One region of the Mesorhizobium sp. WSM4808 genome, then DNA from elsewhere that is predicted to be linked to it. Evidence: riboswitches for the same ligand, from Rfam matches in the RefSeq annotation. Region 1 holds a riboswitch; each other region holds the start of a gene.
The links. Region 1 has a riboswitch for cobalamin ahead of AC0L2U_RS25015 (aromatic ring-hydroxylating oxygenase subunit alpha). Riboswitches for the same ligand answer to the same signal wherever they lie in the genome.
Positions count from the first base shown of each region.

Region 2: another riboswitch for cobalamin. It lies ahead of AC0L2U_RS33025 (ABC transporter ATP-binding protein); the one in region 1 lies ahead of AC0L2U_RS25015 (aromatic ring-hydroxylating oxygenase subunit alpha).
Region 3: another riboswitch for cobalamin. It lies ahead of AC0L2U_RS01475 (CbtB domain-containing protein); the one in region 1 lies ahead of AC0L2U_RS25015 (aromatic ring-hydroxylating oxygenase subunit alpha).
Region 4: another riboswitch for cobalamin. It lies ahead of AC0L2U_RS01315 (DUF1636 family protein); the one in region 1 lies ahead of AC0L2U_RS25015 (aromatic ring-hydroxylating oxygenase subunit alpha).

Region 1 is NZ_JBVVQX010000015.1:90,804-94,995, forward strand. Features, by position in the region: gene AC0L2U_RS25010 (FAD-binding oxidoreductase) at 1-964, opposite strand, end outside; gene AC0L2U_RS25015 (aromatic ring-hydroxylating oxygenase subunit alpha) at 990-2,237, opposite strand; cobalamin riboswitch at 2,353-2,554, opposite strand; gene AC0L2U_RS25020 (DUF680 domain-containing protein) at 3,063-3,260, shown strand; gene AC0L2U_RS25025 (DUF680 domain-containing protein) at 3,347-3,547, shown strand; gene AC0L2U_RS25030 (DUF680 domain-containing protein) at 3,615-3,851, shown strand; gene AC0L2U_RS25035 (ABC transporter ATP-binding protein) at 3,928-4,192, opposite strand, start outside.
Region 2 is NZ_JBVVQX010000037.1:5,258-9,449, reverse strand. Features, by position in the region: gene AC0L2U_RS33030 (ABC transporter substrate-binding protein) at 1-769, opposite strand, end outside; gene AC0L2U_RS33025 (ABC transporter ATP-binding protein) at 819-1,607, opposite strand; cobalamin riboswitch at 1,770-1,976, opposite strand; gene AC0L2U_RS33020 (AraC family transcriptional regulator) at 2,232-3,065, shown strand; gene AC0L2U_RS33015 (alanine racemase) at 3,070-4,192, opposite strand, start outside.
Region 3 is NZ_JBVVQX010000001.1:316,861-321,052, reverse strand. Features, by position in the region: gene cbiB (adenosylcobinamide-phosphate synthase CbiB) at 1-346, shown strand, start outside; gene cobO (cob(I)yrinic acid a,c-diamide adenosyltransferase) at 376-990, opposite strand; gene cobU (bifunctional adenosylcobinamide kinase/adenosylcobinamide-phosphate guanylyltransferase) at 992-1,438, opposite strand; gene AC0L2U_RS01480 (CbtA family protein) at 1,699-2,490, opposite strand; gene AC0L2U_RS01475 (CbtB domain-containing protein) at 2,506-2,685, opposite strand; cobalamin riboswitch at 2,722-2,916, opposite strand; gene AC0L2U_RS01470 (MFS transporter) at 2,982-4,181, opposite strand.
Region 4 is NZ_JBVVQX010000001.1:283,154-287,345, reverse strand. Features, by position in the region: gene AC0L2U_RS01330 (NuoB/complex I 20 kDa subunit family protein) at 1-449, opposite strand, end outside; gene AC0L2U_RS01325 (NADH-quinone oxidoreductase subunit A) at 440-805, opposite strand; gene AC0L2U_RS01320 (winged helix-turn-helix domain-containing protein) at 1,137-2,336, shown strand; cobalamin riboswitch at 2,366-2,569, shown strand; gene AC0L2U_RS01315 (DUF1636 family protein) at 2,609-3,037, shown strand; gene cobW (cobalamin biosynthesis protein CobW) at 3,040-4,092, shown strand; partial or broken gene AC0L2U_RS01305 (cobaltochelatase subunit CobN) at 4,111-4,192, shown strand, end outside.

The DNA of each region.
Region 1 (4,192 bases):
CGCACAGGCCGAACTCGCAGGCGGCGGGAATCCGCACCCCAGAGGCGCGTGCCGTCTGCAGCACGGTCTGGCCGGCGACGCATTCGGCATCGACATCGGAAAGCGAAAACCGGATCGGTGTCACGGCCTCGACGGCAGCAGCAGCGCCGTCCTCCGCCGGCGGCGAGAACGGCGCCGGGATCTCCTCCACGGCAGGCGCAGCAAAGCTTTCCTGATGGTATTTCGCCATGTCGAAGCCGGCGGCGTCCAGCATGCCGCGCACGGCGCGCATGAAGGGATCGGGGCCGCAGCAGAAAATCTCGCGCTCGCGGAAATCGGGCGCCAGCAATGGCAGCCGGATCGCGTCGATGCGGCCCATATGGCCGAACCAGCCCTCGCGGCTCGACCGCTCCTCGATCATGAAGCCGAGCGACAGGCCGGGCATGCGGCTGCCGAGCAGCTCGAGTTCCTTGCGGAAAATGATCTCTTCCGGGCGGCGCGCACAGTTGACGAAGCCGACATCTGTCCATGGCGCACAGTCGTTCAACCAACGCAGCATCGACATCATCGGCGTCACGCCGGAGCCCGCCGAAATGAACAGATATTTGGCCGCCGGGTGGCTGTGCAGCGAAAAATCACCGGTCGGCCCATAGGCCTTGACGTGCGAGCCCGGCGTCAGATGGTCGAACATCCAGCGCGTGCCGGTGCTGCCTGCCTGCGCCTTGACCGTCACCGCGATCGAGAACGGCCGCGACGGCGAGGACGACAGCGTGTAGGTGCGCATCAGCGGCCCCTCCGATGTCGGCAGTTCCAGCGTCACGAACTGGCCCGGCTTGTAGCGGAACCAGGTCTGGTTGTCGGAGCGGAAGGTGAAGGTCTTCACGTCCGGCGCTTCGTCGCTGACGCCGATCACTTCCAGCACCTGCAGCCGGTCGTTCCAGGGCGTCATCTGGTCGAGATGGCGATAGAGGCCAAGGTCCGTCATCGCATTCATCCTCTTGTCCCCTGAGCTAGGCGACGCTGCGCAGGGCCGGCCGGCCGCCTTCGGCAAGGCGCGGCCCGATGAACGACGCGTACCACTCGACGAACTGGATCACGCCGCCCTCATGCAGCTCCGAATAGGGGCCTGGTTCGTAGGCCGGCGACAGGATGCCGAAGGCGTTTTCCTCGACAATGCGGCGGTCCTGGTCGTTGGTCTCGGTCCAGACATGGGTGAGCTCAGCGAGGTCGTAGTCGATGCCTTCGACCGCATCCTTGTGGACGAGCCATTTCGTCGTCACCGCGGTTTCCGTGGCACTGATCGGCAGCACGCGGAAGGTGACGGCGTGGTCGCCGAGGATATGGTTCCAGGTTGTCGGATAATGATAAAGCAGCAAGGAGCCGATGCGGTCGGTTGAAACGCTGTCGGACAGGTTCTTCTTCACCGCCCGTTTTCCCGTCATGGTGTAGCTGACGGCATCGCGCAGCAGCGGCGCGCGGGTGGCGCGGTACTGCCCTGCCGGATCGATGCGGAATTTGCTCGGCAAGCCAGCGGCCTCGCATTTGGCCCAGTGCGCGACCATCTCGGGGTCGCTGTCGGCGCCGTTGACGCCGGTCACGGTCGGCGCCTCGGGGAAGGTCTTGCACAGCTCAGGGTGATTGGCGACGCAGTGGTAGCACTCGCGGTTGTTTTCCCAGACCAGCTTCCAGTTGCCCTTCTCGATGATCGTGCTCTCAAAGGCGATCTTTGCCTCACGCAAGCGGTGCGGCAAAAGATAGGGTTCGATCATCGCCCGCATCGGCGTGAAATCCGCCGGCTCCTTGGCCAGGCAGATGAAGATGTAGCCGCCGACGCTCTCGCAGGCGACCGGCTTCAGGCCGAAATCACTCTTGTCGAAACCGTCGGCCATCTGGCGGGCAAACAGCAGGCGGCCGTCCAACTCATAGGTCCACTGATGATAGGGGCAGACGAGCTTTGCCGCCGTACCCTTCTCCGTGTTGCACACGCGGCTGCCGCGATGGCGGCAGGAATTGTGGAAGGCGTTGATCTTGCCTTGCTGATCGCGGACAAGGACGACCGGATAGTCGCCGATCTGCACGGTGATGTAGCTGCCCGGCTTCGGCAGTTCGCAATCATGGCCGATGAACAGCCAGTCGCGATACCAGATCAGCTCCATGTCGAGCTTGAAGTAGTCTGGATCGGTGTAGAAGGGCTGCTCCAGTGAAAAGCCTTGCCGGCGCCCCTTCAGGAGCCTCAGCATGTCGTTGCGGATATCCATGTCCTGTCCTCGTTTCTAAGGACTGAACTGGTGGTGATGGAGGAAGGATTGAAACGCAGGCCGGCTAGGTGCCGGACATGCGCTATCCACCTCTTGACCGCCCACCGCGATCAGTCGAGTCTAAAAATCTCGGGCTGGTTTCCGGGCTCTGGAGTTGTCCTTGCGGACCATCGCGACACCTTCCCAGGCAGTTGCCCAGTGGTCTCCCGTTGCGACTTGAACTCCACCACCGTTGCGGGGGCAGCGCCGGATTCTGACCGGCTTCCCAATTCTCCGTCTCGTCGTCACGAAGCGGCACCTGAGATGGTATGATCTAACCACGATCGGGGGCGCGCCGTCGGCATGAAAACGACATCGTATCCATGCGGCGCGACACGGCATGCGAAACGTCACCGCAGATCGTCTGGGGCCGAAATCCCGCCTCCCGGGCGGCCATTTGCCGGCTGCGATCTTCCCGAATCCGACCCTTGGCGGGGGTCAAAAAAGGTTAACGGTTTCGAAAAGTGACTATTAGCTTGACCTAAAATCGAACCGAACGGTTCGTTTCTGTTGACGGTGCGTGCAGGACGGTGTGAACGCCGGGCCTTTGAAACAGTCAGTGATCCATCGGATGATTAAACTTAACATGCTGATATAGAGAGGAAAAATGCCTCTCTAGATTCCCCTGGCACAATTTCAAGGTGTGGATTCATGGTCCACACGGAACAACTTCGTGATTGGAAAAGGCGGGGTTGCCCTCCCACATCGGGGCTGTCCGAACGACGCGATTTCATTTCCAAGACACGCCGCTAGACGGACGGAAAAAGACGATACTGGAGTACAAAAATGAAAAAGATCATTCTCACTGCCGCAGCCCTTCTGGCCATTTCCGGCAGCGCCTTCGCTGGTAGCGACCACTACGGTTCGAACGCCGCGGCAGCCACTGCTGTCGACAGCTCGTACACCGCTTCGACCAAGAAGTCGGAACCGGCTGCTCAGGCGCCGGCCCAGGGTGCTGACCACAACCTCTTCGGCAACAACTAACAGCCGATTCCCAGTCGACGGCGGGCTCGCCCGCTGCCCTGGCGAAATTCAGACATTCGAAATTCAGACATTCAGGAGTATTTAAGATGAACAAGATCCTCATTGCTGCCGCCGCCGTTCTGGCCATCTCCGGCAGCGCTTTCGCGGGCAGCGACAACTACGGTTCGAACGGCGCCAACCAGCCTGCCGCCGCTGTGGACCAGTCGTACACGGCTTCCACCAAGACCTCGGAACCGGCTGCCCAGACACCCGCTCAGGGCAGCGACCGTAACCTCTTCGGTCGCTAAAACCAATTTCGCAAGCGACGGCAGCTGTGTCTGCCGTCTGGCGAAATCCAGAATTCAGGAGACTAAAATGAACAAGATCCTTATTGCTGCCGCCGCCGTTCTGGCCATCACCGGCAGTGCCTTCGCCGGCAGCGACAACTTTGGCTCCAACGGCGCCAACCAGCCTGCGGTTACTTCGGTTGACAGCGCGCATACGAACTCGGTCCGCAACAGCGGTGGCCTCGTCGAGAAGCTGCTCAATTCGTCGGGCGACGTAGAGAAGTCCGCTCCTCAGGGCAGCGACCGGAATCTCTTCGGCCGTTAACAGTCGAAGCTGATCTTCAAAAAAAGAGCGGCGGGCCTGGCCCGCTGCTCTTTTTTGTCCAAGACGCGGTTCTGCCTCAGGCCGCCTTCGCTTCAGCCTCATGAAGGGCAAACGACCGTCCGTCAGCGTCGAAGAGATGCAGGTCCTCGCCATTGGCGCTCAGCCGCAATGTCGAACCGCGCTTGACCTCAACATTGCCGGGCAGCTTGGTCACCAGCGGGAGGTCGGCGCGACCGATGTCGACATAGACCAGCTGAACCTCGCCGAGCTGCTCGACATAGTCGACCGTCCCCTCGAACAGATAGTCCGCGCCGCTGGCGATGATCAGGTCCTCCGGCCGC
Region 2 (4,192 bases), on a different contig from region 1:
CCTGGTAATCGAGCAGGATGAGGAATTGCGGATTGCGCGACGCCACCGTTTCCCAGTCCGTGTTGCCCCAGCTGGTGTCCATGTCGGCCATGATGTTGTCGCCGCCGGCGGCTGATATCATGGCGCTGGGGATGGCGAACTTGCCTGCGGTGAAGGGCTTGTCCTCGCCGGAATCATAGAGAAACACTCGCGTTGCCTTGCCGTTGCCGACCTTGGCGGTGATGTCGGCGAGCCGCGTCTTCCAGCCGGCAACAAGCTTCTCCGCCTCGGCCTCCTTGCCGAAGATCTTGCCCAGCTTTTCGACGTCGCCATAGAGCAGGTCCATCGAGGCGGCTGGACGGCTCTTGTCGAGATGGACGCAGCTTTCCGTCAGCACCAGCGTCTTGATGCCGTGCGGGGCAAGCGTATCGGGTGTCACCTCGCCGCCCGGCTTCATGCCATAATACCAGCCGGCGAAGAAGAAATCCGGCTCGACCGCGACGAGGTTTTCGAGCGTCGGATATTTCGGCGCCAGTTCCGGGATCGAACCCTGCTCGGCCTTGAATTCGGGACCCACCTTGTACCATCCGGTGATGCCGGTCAGGCCGACGATCGACGGCTGCAGTTTCAGCGCGAAAGCCATCTCGGCCATGTTGAGATCCTGGATGACGGCGCGCTTCGGCGGCGCATCGAAGGTCAGCGGCTTGCCGCAGCTGTCGACCGTGACCGGGAAGGCCAGGGCTGTCGAGGCCAGCAGCGAGAAGACAAGCGAAAAGGCCAAGCGTTTCACGGGTTTGCTCCTTGTGGATGGGATTGGGTCGACTACGAAATGGCTTCAATCACGTCGGCGGCGCGGCACGGTTCGGCACATCGAACACCGTCAGTTCGCGGTCTTCGGTCGGATGGCGCAGACGCAGCACATCGATGCCGAAAATCTCGCGGATCAGCTTTTGGGTCAGCGCTTCGCGCGGTGCGGCGAGCGCTTGCAGACGGGCATGGTTCATCACCGCCACCCTGGTGGCGAACGGTGCCACCAGCGCCAGATCGTGCAGCACCGCGATCACCGTCATCTCGAAGCCTGCCACGAGGTCGAGCAGTTCGCCGCGGGCACGCGGGTCGAGATGGTTGGTCGGCTCGTCGAGGAACAGGATTTTTGGCTGCTGGGCGATGGCGCGCGCAAGTTGGGCGCGCTGGCGCTCGCCGCCCGACAGCGAGCCGATGGTGCGGCCAAATAGCGGCAGCAGGCCGGTCCGGCGCAGTGCATCGACGACGATCTCGCGCTCCTCGCTCCTGCGCCGCAGCCCGGCGTGCGGAACCCGGCCAAGCTCGACATAGTCGATCACCGCCAGCCGCGGATCGGGCTGGTCGGTCTGGCCGACCACGGCAATGTGCAGCGCCCGTTCGGCGGCTGAAATCCTGTCCAGGCGGCGCCCGCCGAGCTTCACCTCGCCGGAGCTCGGACGCAGCATGCCCGACAGCATGCGCAGCAGCGTCGTCTTGCCGGCGCCGTTGGGACCGATGATGGCAAGGCGATCGCCGGCGGCCACCGAGAAGCTGACCGCCTGAACCAGATCCCGCCCATTCGCCGTGACGCAGAGGTCACGGGCTTCGAGAAGCGCTACGGTCATCGGCTGCTGCCCGCCGGCTTGCCGGGACGGCAAAGCGTATATACGACGATGCGATGGATGGAGCCGTCCAACTTTCCGTCACTTTCCAAAACTGGCGACGGAAGGAAGCTGGCGAACCGGCCGACAAGACCGGGATTCGTGTTTCCTCCCGGCACACCCCGTCCGGTCAACTCAGTGATGGCAGGTCTCCTGGCTCACGGGTCGTTGCGCCATCCAGCCTTCCCAGCCTTGCCGGCCAGTGGCATTCACGGATTTTGCTCGCCGCTTACAGTTGCGGGGGCAGCCACGGTCTCGACCTGAGCAGGCCTCACCGCGTTCCCTTTTCACCCCTCGCCTTTCGACTCGGGGACCATCACCGCTTCAGCGTAGATTTGCGCCGATCGCTTCGCAATGGATTTCTCGGACGGAGTGGTGGGCCAGCTAAGGGAAACAGGCATCGCATGCTCTCTTTATGTAATAATATAACATACCTAAGAGATGACGCCGGTCGCTGTCAAGCGAAAGCTCATGGGGCGGTTGGCCGGATGGCGACCGGCATCGGCGCAGATTGCACGGGATGCGCAATTTCGATCAAACTGGCCGTGCCAGGAAACGGCAGGATGATCTGGCCAATGCGAGGAGAAAATGGACCCGACCGAGAAAGCGCTGTGGTTCGTCGAAAGCCATCTGCCGGAGGCGATCTCGCTTGATGATGTCGCGCAAAGCAGCGGCGTGTCGCGTTTTCATGTGACGCGCGCCTTCGGCGCCGCCACCGGCCGGTCGGTGATGGGCTACATGCGCTCACGCCGGCTGACCGAGGCGGCGCGCAAGCTGGCGGGCGGGGCGCCCGACATCCTCGCCGTCGCGCTCGACGCCGGCTACAACTCGCATGAGGCGTTCACCCGTGCCTTCCGCGATCAGTTCGGCACCACGCCGGAACTGGTGCGCGCGCAGGGCACACTCGACAAGCTCGACCTCGTGGAGCCGATCCTGATGGACCAGTCCCTCCTCACCAATCTCGAACCGCCGCGTTTCGAGACCAGCCGGCCGTTCCTGATCGCCGGCCTCGGCGAACGCTACAGCTGCGAAACCAGCGCCGCCATCCCGATGCAGTGGCAGCGCTTCGGCCCCTATATCGGCAACATTCCGGGCGAGACCGGCGACGTCGCCTATGGCGTCTGCGTCAACGGCGACGATGCCGGCAATTTCGACTACATCGCCGGCGTCGAAGTGTCTGACTTCTCCGACCTGCCCAGGGACTTCTACCGGGTGCGGGTGCCGGCGCAGAAATATGCGGTCTTTGCCCACCGCGAACACATCTCGACCATCCGCCGGACGGTCAACACGATCTGGAACAAATGGCTGCCGGCCTCCGGGCATGAGATCGCGGACGCGCCGGAATTCGAACGCTACGGCCCTGAATTCGACCCGCGCAGCGGCAAGGGCGGGCTGGAGATATGGATACCGGTGAAGGCGTAGTCGGTCAGGCCATCGGCAGCGCCGGCCAGCGATCGGCGATCCGGCCGCCGGAAAACACCGCGATCGACCCGAACTGCTGCAGCACGGCTTCGCTCTGCGTCGGCCTTAGAAACGCGTAGTCGCCGGGCTTTGCGGTCGCGTCGGCGGGCAAGCCCATGAATTGCTGGTTGGAGGACAGGCCGAGCAGCCCGTTCGCCTTCATGCCTTCTGGGAAGACCGGCTCGGCCATCCACTTGCCGCCATAGAGGTAGCAACCCTTGCGCGGGAACCGGCCGAGCGCCTGCAGCAGGCGGGTGACGGCCGGCGGGCCGGGCAGCATCGGCTCGACCATTTTCAGGATCGGCGTGGCGATGAAGGCCGCCGGCTGGAAGCCGTCGAGGCCTGGCGTATCGAAGTCGCTGGGCAGCACAAAGGCCGAGCCCATCGAGACCTCATTGGCCGCGCCGCCATGATGAAGCAGCGCGGTCTTGCTGCCGCCGATGTTCAGGATGCGGCGCTGGTCGGCGCCGAGACAGGCGACGAATGCCGCAGCCTGCGCCGACGCCTTGGTCAATGCCTTTGCCGGTCCGCCGAAAAGGCCGGGGATGAGCGGCGCATGCGCCTCGTAGGCCATGACGCCTTCGCAATGCAGCCGGGCCGGCAACGCGCTCAACGCCTTCGACAAGGCTGCGGGATCAGCAAAACCGCCGCGATGCAGCCCGACATCGATCTCGAAAGCGATGCGCAGGCCGATGCCGAGTTCGCCAGCGAGGGCGCCATATTCCGCCAGTCTCTCCTCGCTGTCGATCAGCCAGCAGACGCGCGACCAGTCGGTATCGGCTTTCACCAGCGCCGCCCTTGCCGCGCCGATCGGCATCGGCTTGCCGTAGAGCAGATCGGCATCCGGGAACGCCTTCAGCACCGCCTCGCTGATCGGCGGGTGGAAGGTCATGAAGCGCTCACTGCCAAGCGCCTTGGCAATATACGCAAGCAGCGGCATGCAGGCGAGCGATTTGTCGACCAGCCGCACGGCCAGGCCGGGATCCACTCTCCCCTTCGCCAGGGCAATGTTGCTGTCCAGCCGGTCGCGATCGAGCAGCAGGCAGGGCTGGAAGATGCCGGCTTCCTTCAGCGCATCCGAGAGGGTG
Region 3 (4,192 bases), on a different contig from region 1:
TCTGCCGGCGTCGCGGCTGACGGCGCTGCTGATCGTGCTGGCGGCGTTCTTCGTCAAAGGCGGTGATGCGAAAAATGCCTGGCATGCGGTGTGGCGCGACGCGAAAAAACACCGCTCACCCAATGCCGGCTGGCCGGAAGCGGCGATGGCCGGTGCGCTCGGCCTGGCGCTCGCCGGGCCGCGCAGCTACGGCGGCGTGCTCGTGGACGACGTCTTCATGGGCGAAGGTGGGCGGCGCGAGGCCGACAGCGTCGACATAAGGCGAGCGCTGAAACTCTATCGCGTCGCCGACTATCTGCTGATCGCGCTGTTTGGGTTGGTCGCGGTCATGGTCATCGTGGCGTGATCTACTTCACCCTGGAGGGTAAGAAACGCTCAGAACTCGATCCCCTGCTGCGCTTTCACGCCTGCGGAAAAATGGTGCTTGGTCACGCCCATTTCGGTGACGAGGTCGGCGGCCTCAACCAGCGCCGGCTTGGCGTTGCGGCCGGTGACCACGACATGCAGGCCCTCACGCCGCGCCTTCAACGCCACAACCACTTTGTCCAGGTCGAGATAATCGTAGCGCAGCGCAATGTTCAGTTCGTCGAGCACCAGCAGGCTGATCGACGGATCGGCCATCAGTTCGAGCACCTTGGCCCAGGCGGCTTCGGCGGCGGTGATGTCGCGCTTCAGGTCCTGCGTTTCCCAGGTGAACCCCTCGCCCATCGCGTGCCAGACGACGCGGTCGCCGAAGGCGGCGAAGGCGTCCTTCTCGCCGGTGTGCCACTTGCCCTTGATGAACTGGACGACGCCGACGCGCTTGCCGTAGCCGAGCATCCGCAGCGCCAGGCCGAAGGCAGCCGTGGTCTTGCCCTTGCCGGGACCGGTGTTGACGATCAGCAATCCCTTCTCGACCGTCTTGCTCGCCACCTCGGCATCCTGCACCGCCTTGCGCTTGGCCATCTTGGCGCGGTGGCGTTCTTCGTCCTTATCGTCGATGTCGGTCATGTCATTTCACCTTGAGCGGCAGCCCCGCCACCATCAGCAGCACCATGTCGGCGACGGCGGCGACCTGCTGGTTGAGCCGGCCGGCGGCATCGCGAAACCGGCGCGCCAGTGCATTGTCCGGCACGATACCTTGGCCGACTTCATTGGATACCACGAACCATGGCCCGCGCGGCCGCGACAGCACCTCCGCCAATCGCCGGCATTCCAGCTCGAAATCGTGTTCAGCCAGCATGTGGTTGGTCAGCCACAGCGTCAGGCAGTCGACAAGCACCGGCCGATCCTCCGGCAAGGCGGCAAGCGTACCGGCGAGATCGAGCGGTGCGTCGATGGTCGTCCAGCCTTCGCCGCGCCGCGATCGGTGCAACGCGATGCGTTCATGCATCTCGTCATCATAGGCTTGCGCCGTGGCGACATAGATCCAGGGAGGCGGCAAGGCGGTCGCCAAAATTTCGGCGTGGGGGGGGGGGGGGGGGGGGGGGGGGGGGCGGGGGGGGGGGGGGGGGGGGGGGGGGGGGGGGAGGGGAGGGGGGCGAGGGGGGGGGGGGGGGGGGGCCGCCCCGCGGGGGCCGCCCCCCCCCCCCCCCGCCCCCCCGGCCCCCCCCCCCCGCCCTCCCCCCCCCCCCCCCCCCCCCCCCCCCCCCCGCCGGGGGCCGCCGCCCCCCCCCCCCCCCCCCCCCACCGCCGATGAGGAAGGTCAGTGTCTTGCGATCAGGCAAAGCTGTCGCGCAGGCTGGTCGCGGTGCCGGTGAAGCGGCCACGCACCACACCGACGACCGCGCCGAGCACCAGCCAGAACACCAGATTGGTCACGGTCACCGCCACCACGAACTGGTGATGCAGCCCTTCCGGAATCGCCGTCTCGTAACTGCCGGGCTGCGGCGCACCGACAATATGCGGCGCGACGATCAGCAGGACGGCAAGGATCGCCAGCGGCAGCGACTTGCGGAACGCGATCAGGCCGAGACCGGCGGCGGTTGCCGCCACCGTTGCCCACCACCAGATCTGCCGCTGGGTGAGATCGGCGGCCGGCATGGCCGGCAGTTCCGGCGGCAGGCCGAGGCCAGGCGCCAGCGTGAACACGGCGAAGCCGGCCAGGCCCCAGAACACGCCCTGGCGCCAGCCACCGATGCCGCCGGCGAATTCGGAGACCGCGACCAGGATCAAGGCGAAGCCGATGCCGGTGACAATGTTGGCAAGCACGCTGAAGGCGAAACGCTCGAAACCCTCTGCCGGCGCCCAGCCTTCGTCTGCCGGAGCGGCTTCCGCCGCCGGGGCAGCAGAGCTCATGGCATCTCCCGCCGGTGCAGTTGTGCTCATGGCATTGCTATCCGTTGCGGCCGGAGCGGCATGGTCATGGTGATGCCCGCCGCCCGCCTGTTCGTAGACTTCCGCCTTCAGGATCAGCGGCACGGTGGCGTAGGCCTGCAGGCAGGCGAGGACGACGCCGGCCACGAGCCCTGCGATCGCCGCGATGAACACGACGTTGCGAAACAGGTTCATGATGTCAGCCCCTCGTCAGTGGCAGGGAAACGCCATCGAATGGCGATAGTCGTGAGCCGCATTGTGGACCGCATCGATATGCGAGAAGCCGACAAAGCCCATCACGAAAATGCCGAGCAACGCGGCAAGCGCGAGCTGCATGAGGCGCGACTGCGAGGAGACGGAGGCGCCGAGGGAGACGGAAGCGGTAGTCATGTCTTGTCCTTTCGCCCTCCACCCGAGGGCATCGAAGTCAGTTTCCTGTCGCCGGCAGGTCTCCTGGCTCACGGATCAGCGTCCTTCCCCACCTTCCCGAAGAAAATCTTCAGTGGCATATGGAGAGGACTACCGCACACAGTTGCGGGGGCAGCCACGGCATTGGGCAAAATTCGCCCTCACCGCATTCCCTCTTGGCTCCAAAATGGAACCGGCGACACCGGTGACTATAGGCAGAATCCTTGCTTCCGGCAAACCAAATTCCGCCGGTGACCATTGCGAATGCGCCATGAAGGTCAAAGTGATTTCGGCAGATAGCGCCACGTCACAAAGCCGCAGACCGCCGCCAGCAGACCGAGCGTGACGAACACCGAGCCCAGGCCGAAGACGGCCAGCGCCACCGAATAGACCAGCGGCGGCGTCAACTCGGAAAAGTCGAGATAGGTGCGGTAGACCGCTGCCATCTGAGATCTTTCATAGGAGCGCACCGAGCGCATGAAGGCGGTCGAGCCGAGGGCGTCGAGCGCAATGGTGAAGAAGGCACCGCAGAGCAGGAAGGCGCCGGTAAGCAGCGGCACGGTTTCGCCGACGAAGCCCGCCGCCAAAAGCGCGGCCGACATGGCGAAATAGGCAAACGTCATGGTCCCGCGGCCACCAAAGCGCTTTCCTGCCTTGCCCCAGAAAATCGCCATGAACAACAGCGCGTTGCCGGCCGAAACCAGCAGGCCGCCGGCCAGCTTGCCCTCGCCTGTGATGACCATGAACAGCGGCCCATAGACGAAGAACGTCGTCCAGAAACAGGAGCGCCCGAAAGCGATCAGCCAGGCCAGCCTGAGCCTGGGCTGCGCGACGAAGCGGCCGATATTGGCGAGCGGATTGACGGGGCGCGTCTTGCCCGGACGGATAGACTGGTTGTCGCCGAGGCGGTAGGTCCAGAACAGCGCCAGCAGGGCAAACGCGAACACCGCGACCGTACCGTGCGCGGCATAGATGCCGAAGCGCGTGTAGAGGAAGATGCCGAGCGTCGGCCCACCAGTCCAGGCCAGCATCGACCACGCCATGCGCAGCGATTCGGCCTGCATGAAGTCGGTCTTGCGGATGTGGTCCATGATGTAGAGGTTGAGCGTGATCGACAGCGCGCTGGCGCCCATCACCCGGCACAGCATGCCGGCCAGTTGCCCGGCAAGCGTGTCGGTAACGAAGAACAGCGAGCCGACGGCCAGCAGGCAGGCGCCTGATGTGTAGACCCAGCGCCGGGCAAAACGGCGGATCAGCATCGGCATGAACAATGTCACCGACAGGCCGAGCATCGCCACCACGGTGTAGAGCATCGACACGATCTGCTCGTTGTGCAGGATCTCGTAGGCCTGGATCGGGATGACGCTCGACACCGTGGCGCGGGCGAAGGATTCGACCGCATAGAGCGACGCGAAGGTGCGCGCGTCCGCGGCCTTGAGAGCCGGCAGCCAGATCGGATGGCGCACATGGGTGGACATTGCTTTCCCCG
Region 4 (4,192 bases), on a different contig from region 1:
ACCGAATAGGAGTAGTGGTAGTAGCCGCCGCCATTGGCGCAGGAGCCCATCGAGATGACGTAGCGCGGTTCCGGCATCTGGTCGTAGACCTTGCGCAGCGCCGGCGCCATCTTGTTGGTCAGCGTGCCGGCGACGATCATGATGTCGGACTGGCGCGGGGACGCGCGCGGCGCGACGCCGAACCGCTCCGAATCATAGCGCGGCATCGAGGTGTGGATCATCTCGACCGCGCAGCAAGCGAGGCCGAACGTCATGAACATCAGCGACCCGCTGCGCGCCCAGGTGATGAGCGCCTCGGTCGAAGTGACCAAAAAGCCCTTGTCGGCCAACTCGTTGTTGATCTCGAGGAAGAAGGGATCGTCCTCCCCCACCGGCCTGCCGGTGTTGGGATCGATAATACCCTTGGGCTTCGGCGCGACGAGGGTGCCTGAACTGTCGTTCAATCCCATTCCAGCGCTCCTTTTTTCCATTCATAGGCAAAGCCGATGGTCAGCACCGCCAAAAACACCATCATCGACCAGAAACCGAGCATGCCGATCTTCGAAAACGACACCGCCCACGGAAACAGGAAGGCCACTTCCAGGTCGAAGATGATGAACAGGATCGACACCAGGTAGAAACGGATGTCGAACTTCATGCGGGCGTCGTCGAACGAGTTGAAACCGCACTCATAGGCGGAAAGCTTTTCGGGATCGGGATTGCGGTAGGCCACCAGGAAGGGCGCGGCCAGCAGCGCCAGGCCGACAACCAGCGCCACGCCTATGAACAGGACGATGGGCAGGTATGAGCTCAAGAGTGCGTTCATGCTCGGCTTTCCGTTGGCGCCAATCCAGTTTGATTACAGCACCGGACCCTAATGCGGAAGCGTGACAGTTTAACCGCTGAACCGTTTTAAGGGCCTATGCTGCAACGCGGCGAGGGTTAGCGCAGCACTTCCAGCGAAGCAAGTCAAACCTTGTTCAAAACACCGACCTGGATGGCATATCGCGGCAAACTGGTCCGATCCGCTCCTGTTTGATTTCCTTCGCTTTTTACTCCACTTTTCTCTCCTGACATGGATGCCGCCAAAACCCTGCTAGCATGGGTTGGAATCAGCCATTCGACCCTCGGTCAAAACACTTCAAAGTGATGCCTGCATGAAGGAAAAGATCTCGCTCCCCACGGCCCGTCGCATCGCGCTTGCCGCCCAGGGGTTTCTCGATCCCCGCCCGACCGGCACGCCCGACCGCCGGCATTTTGCCCGCACCCTCTCCCGCACCGGCCTGCTGCAGATCGATTCCGTCAGCGCGGTGGTGCGCGCTCATTATATGCCGCTCTATTCGCGCCTTGGTCCCTACCCGTTCTCGCTGCTCGACAACGCGGCCGTGACGCGTAAGCGCACGGTTTTCGAATACTGGGCGCACGAGGCTTCCTTCCTGCCGGTGGAGACGTACCCGCTGATGCGCTGGCGCATGCAGCGCGCCGAGCGCGGCGACGAAATGTATCTGGGCCTCGCCAAATGGGGCCGCGAGCACGCCGCCTATATCGAAGAGATTTACCGCCAGGTCGCCGAGCGCGGCCCGATTGCCGCTTCCGCGCTCGAAGGCCAGAAAGGCTCGGGCGGCTGGTGGGGCTGGAGCCACGCCAAGCATGCCTTCGAATGGCTGTTCTGGGCCGGACGCATCACCACGGCGCACCGTCGCGGGTTCGAGCGCTTCTATGATCTGCCCGAGCGCGTGCTGCCGCAGGCGGTCCTCGACCTCCCAGTGCCCACGCCTGAGGACGCGCACCGCGAATTGCTGCGCATTTCCGCCCGCGCCCACGGCGTGGCGACTTCAGGCGATTTGCGCGATTATTTCCGCCTGTCGCCGGCCGATATGAAAGGCCGGTTGGAGGAACTGGTTGAAACCGGCGAATTGCTGCCGATGCGCGTCGAAGGCTGGGACAAGCCGGCCTATCTTCACCGGGATGCCCGCCTGCCGCGCAAAGTCGAGGCCCGCGCCCTGCTGGCGCCGTTCGATCCTGTCGTCTTCGAACGCTCGCGCACAGAGCGGCTGTTCGACTTCCACTACCGCATCGAGATCTACACGCCGGCCGACAAGCGGCAATACGGCTACTATGTCCTGCCGTTCCTGCTCGGCGACAGGATCGTGGCACGCGTCGACCTCAAGGCAGATCGTCCGGCCAGCGTGCTGCGGGTCCATGCGGCCTACGCCGAGCCCAAGGCGCCACCTGAAACCGCTGCAGAACTGTTCGAGGAATTGAAGCAGATGCAGGGCTGGCTTGGCCTTGAGCGCATGGAAGTGACCCCGGCCGGCGATTTGGGTCCGGCGCTGGCCGACATCGCCATGTCGTAAGCTCGCGTTGACACCGCCGCTCGCAAAAGCCTAAATCCGGTTCAGATGGTCTCTTGCCCGCAACGGCAAGAGCTAAGAGGGAATGCGGTGCGGGGCAAAATCCCAAATCCGCGGCTGTCCCCGCAACTGTAAGCGAAGAGCCAAGGCCGAAAGCCACTGGGAGTTCCCGGGAAGGCGGCTACCCAAGGCGATGACCCGCGAGCCAGGAGACCTGCCGTCTGCGACTTTAGAATCCGATCGCCCGGCGGGTTTCCGGGCAAGGAGCCCGATCTTTGGACCACGACAGCAGTTTTTCGGCTGGCACAGCGGATATTTCGTCCGGCCATGATGATGCCTTGGCCGGCGTCACCATCATTGTCTGCGCCTCCTGCCGCAATGAGACCGGCTCCGACGCCCATCCCCGCGCCGGCGAATTGCTGGCGGAGGATACGCGCCGCGCCGCATCTGGCGACGACATCCGCATCCGCAGCGTCGAATGCCTTGGCAATTGCAAGCGGCGCCTCAGCGCCGCCATCCTGCGCGACGGCTGCTGGAGCTATGTCTTTGGCGACCTGACCGAGACCAGCGGCGCCGACCTCGTCACCGGAGCCAAGCTCTTCGCCACCTCGACGGACGGCCTGATCCCGTGGCGTGGCCGTCCCGATAGCCTGAAGCGCGGCCTCGTTGCCCGCATCCCTCCCCTCGACCTGCTGAAGGACTGACCATGACTGCCCCAGATTCGTCTGCGAACCTCTCCCGCGTTCCCTGCACCGTCGTCACCGGCTTCCTCGGCGCCGGCAAGACGACGCTGGTCCGCTATCTCCTGGAAAACGCCGGCGGCAAGCGCATTGCCATCATCGTCAACGAATTCGGCGACATCGGCATTGACGGCGAGATCCTGAAGGGCTGCGGCATCGACACCTGTCCGGAGGAAAACATCGTCGAACTGGCCAATGGCTGCATCTGCTGCACCGTTGCCGACGACTTCGTCCCGGCGCTTGACAAGATCCTGTCGCTGACGCCGAGGGTCGACCACATCCTGATCGAGACTTCGGGCCTGGCGCTGCCCAAGCCGCTGGTCCAGGCCTTTCAATGGCCGAGCGTGAAGAGCCGCGTCACAGTCGACGGCGTCATTGCCGTGGTCGACGGCCCGGCCTTGGCCGAAGGCCGCGTCGCTAACGACATGGATGCCCTGCAGGCGCAGCGCGCCGGGGACGAGACGCTCGACCACGACGACCCGGTGGAAGAACTGTTCGAGGACCAGATCGCCTGCGCCGACCTGATCATCCTGTCGAAGAGCGACCTGATGGACGCCGCCGGCACCGCCCGCGCCAATGCTGTCATTGGCGAACACTCCGCCCGCGCCGTGAAGATCGTGCCGACGTCGCATGGCAAGGTCGATCCCTCGGTGCTGCTCGGGCTCGGTCTGGCCGTCGAGGACGACATCCAGAACCGCAAGTCCCATCATGACGGCGCGTTCGACCACGAGCATGACGACTTCGACACCTTCATCGTCGACATTGCCTCGATCGCCAATCCGGACGAGCTGGCAAAGCGCGTCGCCACCGTCGCCGAAGAAGAGAACGTGCTGCGCGTAAAAGGCTTCGTCGAAGTCGGCGGCAAGCCGATGCGGCTCTTGCTGCAGGCCGTCGGGCCGCGCGTCAATCATTACTATGACCGCGCCTGGACCGCGCAGGACGACCGCCGCTCGCGTCTCGTCGTCATCGGCCTGAAAGGGCTGAACCGCCCGGCGATCGAGCGTATACTCGCCGGCTGATTTCGGACACGGGTCGCGATGCACATCCTCACCACGACATCCGCCTCGCTCGACGACCTCGCCGAGCCGGTCGATCTGCGGCAGACGCCGGCGGATATCG